DNA from 2 places in the Rhizobium sp. NPDC090279 genome. Region 2 is predicted to be linked to the other one. Evidence: riboswitches for the same ligand, from Rfam matches in the RefSeq annotation. Region 2 holds a riboswitch; the other holds the start of a gene.
What was found. Region 2 has a riboswitch for cobalamin ahead of cobU (bifunctional adenosylcobinamide kinase/adenosylcobinamide-phosphate guanylyltransferase). Riboswitches for the same ligand answer to the same signal wherever they lie in the genome.
Positions count from the first base shown of each region.

Region 1 (7,666 bases), on a different contig from region 2:
ATCCGCTTATCGAGACTGGATGGAGGAAACCCTGACCGGATGGGAGGGGCGTGTCGGCTTTAGAGTGGCCTGCGTCATATGAGCGACGGAAGGCGTTCGATTGGAGTTTCGCTAACAACACGGAAAGGGGATAATATTATGGACAGGGAAATCGCAATCATAACGGACGCCATGTCTCCGGCAAGCCCTATAACCGAAGGTCATGGTTCCAGAGGCAGCGACGACATCGGTGGCGGTTTCGGCTCCATCCTCGGCTCACCGTTCAAAGCAGTGACGCTCAGCGCTGATCTATTGAAAACACAAATGTCCAACCTGCTGGAGGTGGTGAGCCTTGTTTTCGATCAATCGCTTGCCAGTTCGACCCTGGCACTCGATGAGGTGCAGCTCTCAATTGAGATCAGTTCGGAAGGTGAAGTCCGCATCTTGGGCAGTGGCGGCAAGATTGGCGGCAATGGCGCTATCAGATTGATATTCAAGAAAAAGGAGATACAGAAATCCGAAACCGGTAAGAGTTAGAGACCATGATCGATAGGGAGAGCAACCTATACGAATTCACGGTGAGGCGTAAACTCATCTGGAATTCTTGGCAGTTTGCTGTGAAAAGCATCCAATGATGACGCCGTGGCGATGAAGATTGAGCCATTGAATATGTTTGTTTTATGGAGAAAATGGCATCATGCCGGCGTCGCCCGTGACTGTGTTTCGGCGTTGAATATTGCCCCTCTGGCGGGGTGACCGGCGTCCAATTTTTAACCCCTCCTGGTTCGTCTGACCATCCGTCTTTTGATGGCGGATCGGAAGGCTTGCATCTTCTCGGCCCGCGCCGAGATCGTCTTCCGCAAGCAGTGCGACGATGGCTTCGAGGTCGGCGTGCCTGGCTCTTCGGCACTCAATCATTTGGACTTCGGCTCCTGTTCCATCTGAGTGCTTGAGGCTTGCATCGTCGTGGTGCCAAGCCGGGTTGTCGGTGCTTAACGATCCCATGGACCTAAAGGGGAATGGCGGGATCTAGAAGCTCGGCGGTGTGCAGGCGCTGATGATCTCGCAAGGCACTGGGCCGACGCAGCGGAAGCGGTGCGGACGGCGGCTCTCGAAGTAGTAGGCATCGCCGGGGCCGAGAATGCGCCGCTCGTCATCAACCGTCACCTCCAGGCGGCCGGACAGGACGATGCCGCCTTCCTCTCCCTCATGCACCAGCGGTACCTTGCCGGTATCGGCGCCGGGCTGATAGCACTCTTTCAGGATCTGCAGGCTGCGGCCAAAGAGGTTTTCGCCGATCTGGCGATAGGAAATCGGGCCTTTGCCGATCTCGACCAATTCCTCGGCCGCATAGAAGGCCTTCTTCGACGTCTCCGGTTCGAAGGCAAAGAATTCGGCAAGCCCGATCGGGATACCGTCGAGAATGCGTTTCAGCGCGCCGACGGACGGATTGGCCGAATTCGATTCGATGAGCGAGATCGTCGAATTGGTCACGCCGGCGCGCTTGGCGAGTTCGCGTTGGGAAAGGTTGCGTGCCAGGCGGAGATGACGCAGGCGATTGCCAATATCGACGGACATTGTGGTCTCGGTTTTCAGGTGTTCGGAATATCGAAAACATCCCATTTCGATCAAACAAAATCAATGGCTTAAATATGTCAAGAAAAGGACTTGTTCGGAACAGGAAAATCGCTGATGTCAATGGCAGCGTAATGGAGGCGATAATGGACAAGATCACCCATCCCAACACCCCAGTTCTCGACAATTTCTGGATGCCGTTCACGGCAAACCGGCAGTTCAAGGCCGCACCGAGGCTGCTCGCGGCCGCGGATGGCATGTATTACACCGATGTCGACGGCAACAAGGTGCTCGACGGCACGGCTGGCCTGTGGTGCGTCAATGCCGGCCATGGCCGCAAGAAGATCGCGCAGGCGGTCGAGCGGCAGCTGGCGACGATGGATTTCGCCCCGACGTTCCAGATGGGCCATCCGATCGCCTTCGATTTTGCCGCAAAGCTTGCCGCGCACGCGCCGGGCGGGCCTGAGGCCGGGCTCGACCGTGTGTTTTTCACCGGTTCAGGCTCCGAATCCGTGGACACCGCACTGAAGATCGCCATCGCCTATCAGCGGGCCATCGGGCAGGGCACCCGCACCCGCATCATCGGCCGGGAAAAGGGCTATCACGGCGTCGGCTTCGGCGGCATTTCCGTCGGCGGCCTTGTCAACAACCGCCGCATGTTCCCGCAGATCCCCGCCGATCACATGCGCCACACGCTCGATGTCGAGCGCAACGCCTTCAGCAAGGGGCTGCCGGCTCACGGTATCGAGCTTGCCGAAGATCTGGAGCGGCTGGTGGCGCTGCATGGCGCTGAAACGATCGCTGCCGTCATCGTCGAGCCGATGTCCGGTTCGGCCGGCGTCATCCTGCCGCCGAAAGGCTATCTCGAACGGCTGCGGGCGATCGCCGACAAATACGGCATCCTGTTGATCTTCGACGAGGTGATCACCGGCTTCGGCCGACTGGGGACGCCATTTGCGACCGAGTATTTCGGTGTCGTTCCCGACCTCGTGACGACAGCAAAAGGCATCACCAACGGCACCATACCGATGGGTGCGGTCTTCTCCAGCCGCAAGGTCTATGATGGCCTGATGAACGGTCCGGAAAACCAGATCGAGCTCTTCCACGGCTATACCTATTCAGGTCATCCGGTCGCCTGCGCCGCCGGTCTCGCAACCATGGAAATCTATGAGGAGGAAGGCCTTCTCAGCCGCGCGAGCGAGCTGGCGGAAGACTGGCAGAAGGCGCTGCATTCGCTGAAAGGCCTGCCGCATGTGGTCGATATCCGCAATCTCGGCCTCGTCGGCGCCATCGAACTCGCGCCGCGCGACGGCGCTCCCGGCACCCGCGCCTACGACGTCTTCGTCGATTGTTTCCAGAAGGGGCTGCTGATCCGTGTCACGGGCGATATCATCGCGCTGTCACCGCCGCTCATCATCGAGCGCGCCGAGATCGAAACGCTCGTCTCCATGCTCGGCGATGCACTGAAGCGGGCTGCCTGATAATCTCTGAGCCTGGCCGGCGCTAATGGCGCCGGCCAAGTCACGATTCGTGAAGCGCTGCGGTTGCTGCCATGCTGTGCCGCCATATGATCGCTGGCAGCGGTTTGCCATATGAAGTGAAAAAAACCGATGTCGTCCAGCAAGATGCCGATGTCGTTTTCTTAGGCGCGCCACGTCGCTTGCCGTGATCTTCTGGATACGTTCAAGGTGCCATCGGGAAATGCCCTGATGGATAATTGGGAAACCGGTCTTAGGCCGGTGCTGCCCCCGCAACGGTAGCGGACCGAATGTCTCGATTGATGCCACTGGCAAATGGGCCGGGAAGGTGTCGGGATGTCCGAACGGACAGGTCTGAAGCCCGGAAACCAGCCTTGACGGCAGGCTCGACTGATCGCGGTGGGCGATCGAGAGACGAATGCGGGTGTCTTGAGATCACCCCGTTCCAATCTCGCAGCTCCATGTTCAGTCACGCATGCGCCGGTCGGAATGCCGCTGAAGCTGCGGCTGACGTGACCGATTTTGCTGCTGTTCTGCCCGTTGAGGAGCGGGCCGATCCGAAGAGGCCCGAAATCTCGGGCTGTCATGATCAAGCGTTCAACCAAGGAGGAGATGGCATGACTGGGAACAGAGGCGTCGTCTATATGCGACCCGGCAAGGTCGAGGTTCGCGATATCGACGATCCGAAACTGGAGGCGCCGGATGGCCGCCGCATCGAGCATGGCGTGATCCTGAAGGTGATCTCCACGAATATCTGCGGCTCCGATCAGCACATGGTGCGCGGCCGCACGACAGCGATGCCGGGCCTCGTGCTTGGGCACGAGATCACCGGACAGGTCATCGAGAAGGGCATCGACGTCGAGATGCTTGATGTCGGCGACATCGTCTCGGTTCCGTTCAATGTCGCTTGCGGCCGCTGCCGTTGCTGCAAGTCGCAAGACACCGGCGTTTGCCTGACGGTGAACCCGTCGCGCGCCGGCGGCGCTTACGGCTATGTCGACATGGGCGGCTGGATCGGCGGCCAGGCGCGCTACGTCATGATACCCTACGCGGATTTCAACCTGCTGAAATTCCCCGACCGCGACAAGGCCATGGCGAAGATCCGCGATCTCACCATGCTCTCGGACATTCTGCCAACCGGCTTTCATGGCGCCGTTCGCGCAGGCGTCGGCGTGGGTTCGACCGTCTATGTCGCAGGTGCCGGCCCCGTCGGCATGGCGGCTGCAGCTTCCGCTCGTATTCTCGGTGCCGCCGTCGTCATGATCGGCGATTTCAACAAGGATCGCCTTGCGCATGCCGCCAAGGTCGGTTTCGAGCCCATAGATCTCTCCAAGAGCGATCGTCTCGGCGACATGATCGCCGAGGTCGTCGGCACGAATGAAGTCGATAGCGCGATCGATGCTGTTGGCTTCGAAGCCCGAGGGCATTCGGGCGGCGAGCAGCCGGCAATCGTGCTCAATCAGATGATGGAGATCACCCGCGCGGCCGGTTCGATCGGCATTCCCGGACTATATGTGACGGAAGATCCTGGCGCCGCGGATAATGCAGCCAAGCAGGGCAGTCTGTCGTTACGTTTCGGCCTCGGCTGGGCGAAGGCGCAATCCTTCCATACGGGTCAGACGCCGGTGCTCAAGTACAATCGGCAGCTCATGCAGGCGATCCTGCATGACAGGCTGCCCATTGCCGATATCGTCAACGCCAAGATCATCTCGCTCGAAGATGCGGCACAAGGATATGAAAGCTTCGATCAGGGCGCTGCAACGAAATTCGTGCTTGATCCGCATGGCGAGTTGCTGAAGGCGGCATAGAGAAGAAGAAAAACTCACGGGATCATGCGGCGATCTCAAGACGAAGATAGGTCGGGAGTGGAGGTTGATATCTCCGCTCCCGATGTCGTATCGGCGAACGGTTATGAGTTTGCCGGACAACAAAACGGCAACAAAAGCCGGCGTTGACATCAGGTAGCCCATGAATACGTCTGCAATCTTTTGCACTGCCATGGAGTACTTCAGGCAAGTATGCACCGCAGCACTGGCCTGTCGATATTCCAGATCTTGGTGAGAGGCGGTCGATTATGAAGGGGGAAGTAGCGAAATTCACGCCTTTTGAGCTCCACGAGCGGCAATGACGCCGCTGTAATGGCCAATTATCGATAATAATAACGGATTATGTTGCCATTATACATCTATCCTTTACATATATGCGGGCATCCCTGTGGAGGAGCTCCGTCATTGCTTCCTAGTCAATGGCGGCTTGGCAAGGAACGCTAACCTGAAGAGATCGGACCAATGGCAAACTTTCTTGAGAAATGGACTTCAAAGAAGGCTGATAAGCCGAAGGCTGGCGCGCGGAATGTTATTGATACATTTCGTGCTCGAGTAGCAGAACAGAAGGCATATCTGGAGGAGTACGAGCGTGACGCGGCCGGCTTCAGGAAGTGGCGCTCCACTTGGTTCCAGCGTGTGCCCGGCGGCTTCGGCGTGACGGTCGGTCGCGACTCCGTCAACGCTGGTCGTGGATTGAACTATGTCGTTGTTGACACCGTCAAGGATGTGGCAGAGTTTCTCGATGATCTCGCCCATCACGCGGAGCATGATACCGGCTTCCGGCAGGCTCTTGAGCAGAACCGCCAGCGTCGCGTTGCGCTTCTGAATGCAGCAAAGACCGGAGGCAAGGCACCCGCCTCGAAGACCAAGGCGAAGGCTGCCAAGCCCGCCGCAGCGGCAAAGTCGGCCGTCGTCAAGCCTGCCGCTGCCAAGGCTGCTGTCGCCAAGGCTGCACCGAAGGCTACTCGGGCGAAGGCTGCTTCTGCTGCTGCCGCTCCCGCACCAGCTGCTGCAGAAGCAGCAAAGCCGAAGCGCACGCGTAAGACCAAGGCTGCTGGCGCAGCCGAATAAGACAAGGAAGCCCGCCTCACACGGGCTTCACTTTGTCTTGGTTCTGCAGCAGATGCAGCACAAGCGATAGCTCGATCGCGTATTCGTTTGCGGTTAACCGCAACGGACGAACAGCCTTTATGTCGCCAAGAATGGATGACTGGAAAGCCCCCATGAGACGGCGGCGTATCAAGGCAGTCGATACGCCGCCATCATGCCTCATGTCGTTTGATGCAGTTCAGCGGCCAGGAAGGGACCGCTGGATCGTGATCAAGGTAGACTTGGCTCTGACCATTACGCATACTGCAGCTATGCAAGGCTCGACTTGAAGAAGGAGGCGAGCTTGGTGATGGCAAGCGACACATATTCGTCTCTGTCGTAAAGATCGACATGGCTGGCACATTCGATCCAGAACGCTTTCTTGGGTTCGCGCGCAGCCATATATGCCTCGCTCGCCATCCATGACGTCACAGCCTCGGTGCCAATGATGAACAGAAGCGGGCGCGAGGAGATCCAGTGGATGAACCGAAATACATCGAAGCGCTGGCGCGCATGGCTGGCATGAGCGTGAGTACCTTCCATCGTCACTTTCTTGGCGTCACGTCGCTGACGCCGATCCAGTATCAGAAGCAGCTTCGCCTGTAGACGACGCGCTCCCGCCTGATGTCAGCAGCGGAAGACGTCGCCGAAGTCGCCTTTGCCGTTGGCTATGACAGCCCTTCGCAGTTCAGCCGCGAATATCGCCGCCAGTTCGGCTTTCCGCCCGGAGAGGACGGCAGGAGATTGTGGCAGGCAAGCGCACTGAGCGAAGCTTCTCCTTGAGCCGGCCGATCGAGGGGGCGCGATGGCACTCGGCTTTGAGAAGGTTTGTCTCGTGCTCTGCCTGCGATCCGAAAGGAGCGGCGCTTGCCGCCCCTTCCAGTCGTTCTTACTTCTTGTCGCTATAGGCCTTGAGAGCGGCAGCAACTTCATTCTTGGCCATCTCTGCATTCTCGAAGCCGCCGACTTCGACGACTTTGCGGGCATCGGGAAGCTGCTTGTAGACGCGGAAGAATGCCTGGAGGCGATCCTGCTCGAGCTTGGGAAGATCGGAGATCTCCTTGATGCTGTCATAGGTCGGGTCGATCTTCGTCGTCGGTACGGCAACGATCTTGTTGTCGACCTCGCCGCCGTCGATCATCTTCAGCACGCCGATCGCGCGCACGCGGACGATGGCACCGGGAACGATCGGTTCGCGCGTATAGACGATGGCGTCGAGCGGGTCGCCATCACCGCCCAGCGAGCTGGTGATGGAGCCGTAATTTGCCGGATAGGCAACCGGCATGGACTGGAAGCGGTCGACAACGATGTGACCGGTCTTGGCGTCGATCTCGTATTTGGTGAAGCTGCCGGCCGGAATCTCGATAGCGGTGTAGAACTCCCGGCTCTCGTCCTTCGGCTGTGGGTAGTCGATATAGGATACATAGTCGGAAGCCGAAGCCACCGTACCGGACAGCATGGCAAATGCAATGAGAGAGATAAGCTTTTTCATATACGCCCCCGCGTTAAGGTTGAACGTAGTCGACCTAATCAGGGGTTGTTACGGGCTTGTGACATAAATCGGTGAATGCACAGTTAAGTGCCCGCGATCGGTCGCCGCTTCGGCATTCAACCGAATGCACGCACATTGCGGCGGATCGTTTGCGGCGGCTGGCCGAGCACGCGCAGGAAGGCGCGGCGCATGCGCTCGCGATCGGCAAAGCCGACTTCGCTGGCGAT
Region 1 is NZ_JBIVYI010000006.1:491,414-499,079, reverse strand. Features, by position in the region: gene ACIQWP_RS18070 (SUMF1/EgtB/PvdO family nonheme iron enzyme) at 1-82, shown strand, start outside; gene ACIQWP_RS18065 (hypothetical protein) at 139-516, shown strand; gene ACIQWP_RS18060 (cupin domain-containing protein) at 1,009-1,557, opposite strand; gene ACIQWP_RS18055 (aspartate aminotransferase family protein) at 1,701-3,035, shown strand; cobalamin riboswitch at 3,224-3,424, shown strand; gene fdhA (formaldehyde dehydrogenase, glutathione-independent) at 3,650-4,840, shown strand; gene ACIQWP_RS18045 (hypothetical protein) at 5,321-5,929, shown strand; gene ACIQWP_RS18040 (hypothetical protein) at 6,218-6,349, opposite strand; gene ACIQWP_RS18035 (hypothetical protein) at 6,425-6,553, shown strand; gene ACIQWP_RS18030 (helix-turn-helix domain-containing protein) at 6,572-6,730, shown strand; gene ACIQWP_RS18025 (inorganic diphosphatase) at 6,837-7,439, opposite strand; gene ACIQWP_RS18020 (GlxA family transcriptional regulator) at 7,556-7,666, opposite strand, start outside.
Region 1: linked by a shared signal. The riboswitch ahead of fdhA (formaldehyde dehydrogenase, glutathione-independent) and the one ahead of cobU (bifunctional adenosylcobinamide kinase/adenosylcobinamide-phosphate guanylyltransferase) in region 2 are both predicted to bind cobalamin.

Region 2 (7,666 bases):
AGGAGTTCGATGCGCTCGACGGTATCGCCCTGCGTGCGCCAGGGAGCATCCGAGATATCTTGCAGAACAGAGGGCCGCAGGCCGGTCCATTCGGCGGCCATATCGCAATCCAAAGGGTCGAATGGTTTGCGTGAAGGGATACCCCCCTCTGTCAGCCTTGCTGACATCTCCCCCACAAGGGGGGAGATTGGAGGGAGGATGCCGCCTGGATTTACTGCCTCTCCATTGACAGTATCAGCGGCTTCGCTTTGGTCGGAGGAAGCGCTGAGCCTTACCGATCTCCCCCCTTGTGGGGGAGATGTCGCGAGAGCGACAGAGGGGGGTATAGCACCCACCATGCCCTCAAACGCGTCCCGCGCAATCGCCCGCTGCAGGCTCTGATCACCGCCCTCCCCCAACCCGCGCGGCACCCGTGCCAGCGCCACCGTCAGATCCGTCAGCAGCCGTCCAGAGGGCGAAACGCCGAAAATGTGCAGGCCGTCGCGGATCTGCATTTCCTTGAGGTCGCAGAGATAGGCGTCGAGCTTGCGCAAGGCCTCGTCTTCGCCCTCACCCTTGGCGATGCCGGCATCCTGATCGAGGCCGATATCGGCGACAAGATCGAGGATCTGCTTGCGTAAAAGACGGATGCGGCGCGGATCGCCGCCCGAGGCCTCGTAATATTCGTCGACCAGCGCTTCCAGATCCTTCAGCGGACCGTAGCTTTCTGCGCGTGTCAGCGGCGGCGTCAGGTGGTCGATGATGACGGCGCTCGTTCGGCGCTTGGCCTGCGTGCCCTCGCCCGGATCGTTGACGATGAATGGATAGAGGTTCGGCAGCGGCCCGAGGATTGCTTCCGGGTAGCAGTTTACCGACAATGCCAGCGCCTTGCCCGGTAGCCATTCGAGATTGCCATGCTTGCCCATGTGGATGACCGCATGCGCATCGAAGGAGCGACGCAGGAACGCATAGAAAGCGAGGTAGCCGTGCGGCGGAACGAGATCGGGAGAGTGGTAGCTCTCCTTCGGATCGATGTTGTAGCCGCGTGCCGGCTGAATGCCGACAAGCACCTCGCCGAAGCGGGCAAACGGCAGGGCAAAACTGTCCTCTAGCACGTAAGGGTCCGCCTCCGGTTCGCCCCAGCGCGCAGTAATCTCATCCTGAATCTGTTTGGGAAGCGACGAGAAGAAATCCTTGTAGTCGCTGAAGGAAAGCCTCTCGCGGACCACGCGACCGTCATGCGCCGCATTCGTCGGACCTTCCGCCAGATGCCGCATCAGCGCATCGCCATCGGCGGGCAGATCGGCAACGCCATAGCCCACCATCCGCATGGCCTTCAGCACCTCGATGGTGCCGGCTGGCGTATCGAGCCCGACGCCATTGCCCAGGCGTCCGTCGCGGTTGGGATAATTCGCCATGACCAGCGCAACGCGGCGATCCTCGGGCGCCGTATTGCGCAGCCGCGCCCAATTGGCAGCCAGCCGCGCCGTATAGCGCATGCGATCTTCCAGCGGCTCGCTGGCGACGATATTGGCCTCGACCCTTTCGTCATAGCGGGCCGCAGCCTTGAAGGACACGGCACGGGCAAGAACACGCCCATCGACCTCGGGCAGCGCCACGTTCATACCGAGATCGCGGGCCGAAAGCCCCTGTGAGGACGCCTCCCACGCTTCTTTCGACGAAGCCGAGAAGATGGCCTGCAGAACCATGGCCTCGCCCGTCTCCAGAACCGTTGCCTGGCGATCAGCACCCGGCGCTGAAACGGCAAAGCCTGTGGCATTGACGACGACCCTGGGCTTCAACTCGGTAAAGACGCTTTCGAGAATGCCGACCGAAACGGCATCCTTGAGACTATAGGCAAAGACCGGCAGCGGCCGCATGCCCTCAGCGATGAGGGCCTCTATCATGGCTTCGACGGGTTTGGTTTCACCGCTCTGCACGAGAGCGCGATAGAAAGAAATAGCGACGGTCGGGGGTTCGAGTCCCTCCGGGACAGCCACCCCAAAATTGGAAACTCTCCTCCACTCCTCGACACCGATCACGCCCCTGCCCGGCCACCAGATGCCGGCCTTCATCAAGGGCACGGCAGGCATCGGCTTCTCGGCGCCCGAGAGCATCGCCTCGGCATAGGCGAGAAAGGCGCTGGAATTCGTCTCCCCGCCCTCGATCAGATAGGACCAGAGCGCATTGAGATCATCGAGCGCAACGTTGGAGAAGGGCGTCAGCCCGGGATCGGGTTTCGAATCCCCCGGCAGCACCGCAATCAAGGCACTCTGACGCGCGGCACAGGCGTGCAGCGCCTCCAGCGCATAATGGAAATAGCTCGCTCCTCCCAGCGCCCGTACGATGATGAGCTTTGCATGCCGCGCCGTCCTATCGATATAGGTATCGACGGACATCGGATGCTTGAGGCTCATTAGGCTTGCAAGCCGAAGCGAACGACCGCCCTCGCCATGCGCTGCGGCGATAGCCGCAAGCTCGGTATCGGCGGCTGACAAAAAGAGGATATCGGCCGGCGACTGGCCGAGGTCGATTGCCTCCTCGCCGTCACTGATCGTTCCCTTTTGAGCTAGGAGGAGATGCATATCGAACTAGGGCACGCTGCAGCATACCCCCCTCTGTCACTTCGCGACATCTCCCCCACAAGGGTGGAGATCGTTCCGCGCCATGCTTCGCCGGACTTACCTCCCAAAACCCCGGCGACTTCCAACATCGGTTGTCTTACGATGTCGCAGCCACAAGCTTCCAATCTCCCCCCTTGTAGGGGAGATGTCCCGTAAGGGACAGAGGGGGGTATCGCACGGCAAAGACACAGCATCGATCAAACCAACGCTTCGATCGCCTTGCGAACGATCGTCTCGTTCATCTCGTGCAGGCCGATCACCACAAGCCGGGTCGCGCGTGCCTCACCCGGGGTCCAAGCACGATCGAAATAGGTGTCGATGCGGCTGCCGACGGCCTGGACCTGCAAGCGCATGGGCTTGCCAGGCACATCCACGAAGCCCTTGAGGCGCAGCACGGCATGCTCCGAAATCACGCCCTTCAGCGCATCGATGAAAGCGACCGGGTCGGCAATCGGGCCAAGCTCGACGACGAAGCTGTCGAACTCGTCGTGATCGTGCGGCGTGCCGTCCTCATGCTCCAGCTCGTGGTGCGATTTGCGGTTGACGATATCATCTTCCGTGCCGATGCCGAGGCCGAGCAGGATGGCGGCCGGCACATCGCCGTTCTTTGCTTCGATGATGGTCGGCTTGCGCGCGGTGCGCGAGGCGACTTCGGCGCGGACGCGGCCGAGGCCCTCGACATCGATCAGATCGGTTTTGTTGAGTACGATCAGATCGGCGCAGGTCAGCTGATCCTCGAACAACTCTTCGATCGGGCTTTCGTGATCGAGCGAGTCGTCCTCGACGCGGCGGGCTTCGACGGCATCGTGATCGTCGGCGAAACGGCCGGCGGCAACGGCGGCACTATCGACCACCGTAATGACGCCGTCGACGGTGACGTGGGTGCGAATGTCAGGCCAGTTGAAGGCGGCGACCAGCGGCTGCGGCAGGGCGAGACCCGAGGTCTCGATGACGATGTGATCCGGGCGCGCGTCGCGCTCCAAGAGCTTCGTCATGGTCGGGATGAAATCGTCGGCGACGGTGCAGCAGATGCAGCCGTTGGTCAGCTCGATGATATCGTCCTCGGTGCAGTTCTCCGCGCCGCAGCCCTTGAGCACGTCGCCGTCGACGCCGAGATCGCCGAACTCATTGATGATCAACGCAATCTTCTTGCCGCCGGCATTCTGCAGGAGGTTGCGGATCATCGTCGTCTTGCCGGCTCCGAGAAAGCCGGTGATGACGGTGGCGGGAATCTTTTCCTGGTTCATATGCATCAACCCTTCATTTTCAGCGGCAAACCCGCTGCGATAAAATAAACTTCGGCACTTACCGCCGCGACCATCTGGTGCAACCGGCCGGCATGATCGCGGAATTCGCGTGCCATGCGATTCTCCGGCACGATTCCGAGCCCGACCTCGTTGGAGACGAGAACGAGTCGCGATCGTGCCTTCGGCAGAAATTCGGCAAGAGCGGCAAACTCGCCCGCCATGTCTCGTTCAGCCATCATCAGATTGGTGGCCCAGAGCGTCAGGCAGTCGACAAGCACCGCCCGTCCTTCGGCATCGATCGCGGCCAGCCGCTTGACGAGATCGAGCGGCTCCTCATGCGTCTGCCATAGATCGCCGCGGTCGGAACGGTGCTGGGCGATACGCTCGCGCATCTCGTCGTCCCACGCCTGGCCTGTCGCCACATAGTGACGGTCAAGACCGGTGTCCGAAATCAGGCCTTCGGCGAATCTGGATTTGCCGGAGCGCGCGCCACCGAGGACGAAAACGGCTCGGGAAGTCGAAGAAGACATGCGCTATGCCCGCTCCCGCGCAGCGGCGAGGGTCGGCAGCACGTCGCTGAAACCGGAAAACAGGCGTCTACACGCCGAAAACTCGTCTTGTGCCATGACAACCTCCGTGCTGGCAGCGGAACTCACGTCCCAGAACAGGCTCTGCGCCCGGCACGCATGGCAGGTCTCCTGGCTCGCGGATAAGGCGCCGCGACGGGGGCGGACCGAAACCGGTCGCCCCCGATCGTGCGCCAGCGGGTCTTTCTCGCCTTCCCGGCAATACATCATGAAAAGGCGGACGATTCGTAGAATGAGAGGCGTCCAGCCCCGGTTGATCATGATGCCACGCCAGTGGCTTTTTCGACTTGAGCCTGCCCCGCCCCGTGCGCCCCATGCGAACGATCGACAGGAATAGGCTTCAAACCGAACGAAAGACCCTGACCGCTCTACAGTCGCGGGGTCGGCTGTGATGAGAACGCCCGGATTGGGTCCGTCCCGTTACATTCCCTTTTCATCCCATGCGGCAGATCGCCGCTCAGGAACCATTCGTTATGCCGGCAATGATTAGGCTTTCACTTACGTCAAGTCAATCAAGGGCATGGATGCGACGTCGGCCGTCCTGATTGCGAAATCGGCGAAAAATTCCCTCAAAACCAACGGCTTTTTTGCCGTAATTCTTTGATGTTAGGAGTTTATAGAGGGTCAGCCCTCACATTCTAGCAAAAAACGTATCGTTCGCTTCCAATGTTGCAGAAATTCCAACCGCGACGCCTCGGCGTCTTCTCGGCTCTATTCGATCTCGGTCGGTTCAGGGCATTGCTGCGTCGTGGCGAATTGGGACTGGTTTTCGCCGGTGCGCTGGTGGGAGTAGCCTCCGGTTGCGCCGTGACGGCGATGAGCTACATCTCGCGCAAGCTTCACAGCGTCATCTACGGCATAACCGACTACGAGCGCCTGAGTTCGGCGGCGATGGCTATTCCCGACAAATCGGTGCTGCTGATCGCGCCGATCGCGGGCGGGATGATCCTCGGCATCCTGCTCTATGTATTGTCGCGTACACGCAAGAAGCCGATGGTCGACCCGATCGAAGCCAATGCGCTGCATGGCGGCCGCATGTCGCTCACCGACAGTATCATCGTCGCGGTGCAGAACCTGATCTCGAACGGATTCGGCGCCTCGGTCGGGCTCGAGGCCGGCTACACACAGATCGCCGCCGGCATCGCCTCGAAATTCGGCTACAAGATGCAGATGCGCCGCGCGGATCTACGCATGCTCGTCGGCTGCGGCGCCGCCGGCGCCATTGCCGCCGCCTTCAACGCACCGCTCACCGGCGCCTTCTACGCCTTCGAGCTGATCATCGGCAGCTATTCGATCCTGACCCTGACCCCGGTTGTCGTCTCGGCACTGATATCGACTGTCATCGCAAGATTGCTGGCCGGCGACGACTTCGCCATCGATATCGATCATTTTGGCGCGATCGTCCCGGCGGACTATCTTCCCGCCGTCCTCCTCGGCGCCTTCTGCGCCGGTATCGGCATCCTGATCATGCAGGGCGTCGCCTGGGTCGAGGAGCTGGCGCGCAAAAGCTCCATCGCGCCTCCCTTCCGCCCCGCGCTTGGCGGCCTCGTCGTCGGAATACTGGCGCTGATCTCGCCGCAGGTCCTGTCGGCTGGTCATGGCGCCCTGCATCTCAACCTGTCGACAGACGTAACGCTTGGGGCGTTGGTCGGCCTGTTCCTGCTCAAATCGCTTGCGTCTGCAGTGTCGATCGGCTCTGGCTTCAGAGGCGGCCTGTTCTTCGCTTCGCTGTTCATGGGTGCGCTGCTCGGCAAGATTTTCGCCTATTGCGCCCCTTATTTCGATCACGCCACGCTGACGCCGGTCGTCTACGCGGTGGTCGGCATGAGCTCGCTTGCCGTCGCGATCATCGGCGGCCCGCTGACGATGACGTTCCTGGCACTTGAGATCACCGGTGACTTTCCGATCACCGCTCTGGTGCTGGCGGCCGTCATTACCTCGTCGCTCGTGGTACGCACCACCTTCGGCTACTCCTTCGCCACATGGCGCTTCCATCTGCGGGGCGAAAGCATCCGCAGCGCCCACGATGTCGGCTGGATTCGCAACCTGACCGTCGCCCGCATGATGCGCCCCGACGTGCATACGGGCAGCATCGACATGAGCATCGAGGAGTTCCGCAAGAATTTTCCGATCGGCTCGGCTCAGCGCGTCATCCTCATCGACAAGAACGAGAAATATTCGGGAATGGTTCTCGTACCCGATATCTATGCAAGCCCGATCGAAAAGGACGACGAGGAGCACGGTCTTTCCGATTTCATCCGGTTGCGCAACGAATTCCTGCAGCCGCAGATGAACGCCAAACAGGCAGCCGCGATGTTCGACCAGACCAAGAGCGAAGCGCTCGTCGTGGTCAACGATCTGATCGAACGCAAGGTGATCGGCCTGTTGACGGAGAGCTATACGCTGCGCCGCTACAGCGAAGAACTCGACCGCCGCCGCCGGGAAGTGTCGGGCGAACTCTAGAGCATTTCCAGAAAAAGTGCGCAGCGGTTTTCCGTCCGGAATGCGTAAAGAAACAAGAGGATAGAGCGTTTTCGCGATTCGAAGAAAAGCGGAAATGCTCTAGCTCACAAGACTGTCGAGCCAGGCTGGATCGAGCGCACTTTCCAGTTCCCCGGCGATTTCATCCAGCGCCGCATCGACGCCGGCACGATAATCCATCCGCTCCCCGGCAAGGCCAAAGCTTGCCAACAGCCTTGCCCGATAGGCATCGCTGCCGAAGAGGCCGTGCAGATACGTGCCCATGACGCGTCCATCAGGCGATACGGCCCCATCGGGCCGGCCGTCGATGACAGTCGAGGGTCGTTCGCAGTCGGCGCCTCGCGTCACGCCGAGATGGATTTCATAACCCGATAGCGGCACGTCATATTCTTTCGAGACCGCAAGGCTGTTGCGCACCGTCTTTTCAGGCGCCATCTCCGTCTCGATATCCAGAAGACCCAATCCCGGCGTCTCGGTCACCGATCCTTCGATACCGAGCGGGTCATAGACCGTATGACCCAGCATCTGATAGCCGCCGCAAATACCGATGACACGGCCGCCGCGACGCACATGCGCGGCAATATCGCGATCCCATCCCTGCTCGCGCAGATCGAGGAGGTCACCGATGGTTGACTTCGATCCCGGCAGAACCACAAGCCCCGCATCATCAGGCAGCCGCTGGCCGGGACGGACGAAGACGAGATCGACGTCGGGCTCGGCCCGCAGCGGATCGAGATCGTCGAAATTG
Region 2 is NZ_JBIVYI010000004.1:238,757-246,422, forward strand. Features, by position in the region: gene cobN (cobaltochelatase subunit CobN) at 1-2,564, opposite strand, end outside; gene cobW (cobalamin biosynthesis protein CobW) at 2,801-3,850, opposite strand; gene cobU (bifunctional adenosylcobinamide kinase/adenosylcobinamide-phosphate guanylyltransferase) at 3,856-4,380, opposite strand; cobalamin riboswitch at 4,521-4,921, opposite strand; gene ACIQWP_RS11870 (chloride channel protein) at 5,104-6,900, shown strand; gene ACIQWP_RS11875 (cobyric acid synthase) at 7,000-7,666, opposite strand, start outside.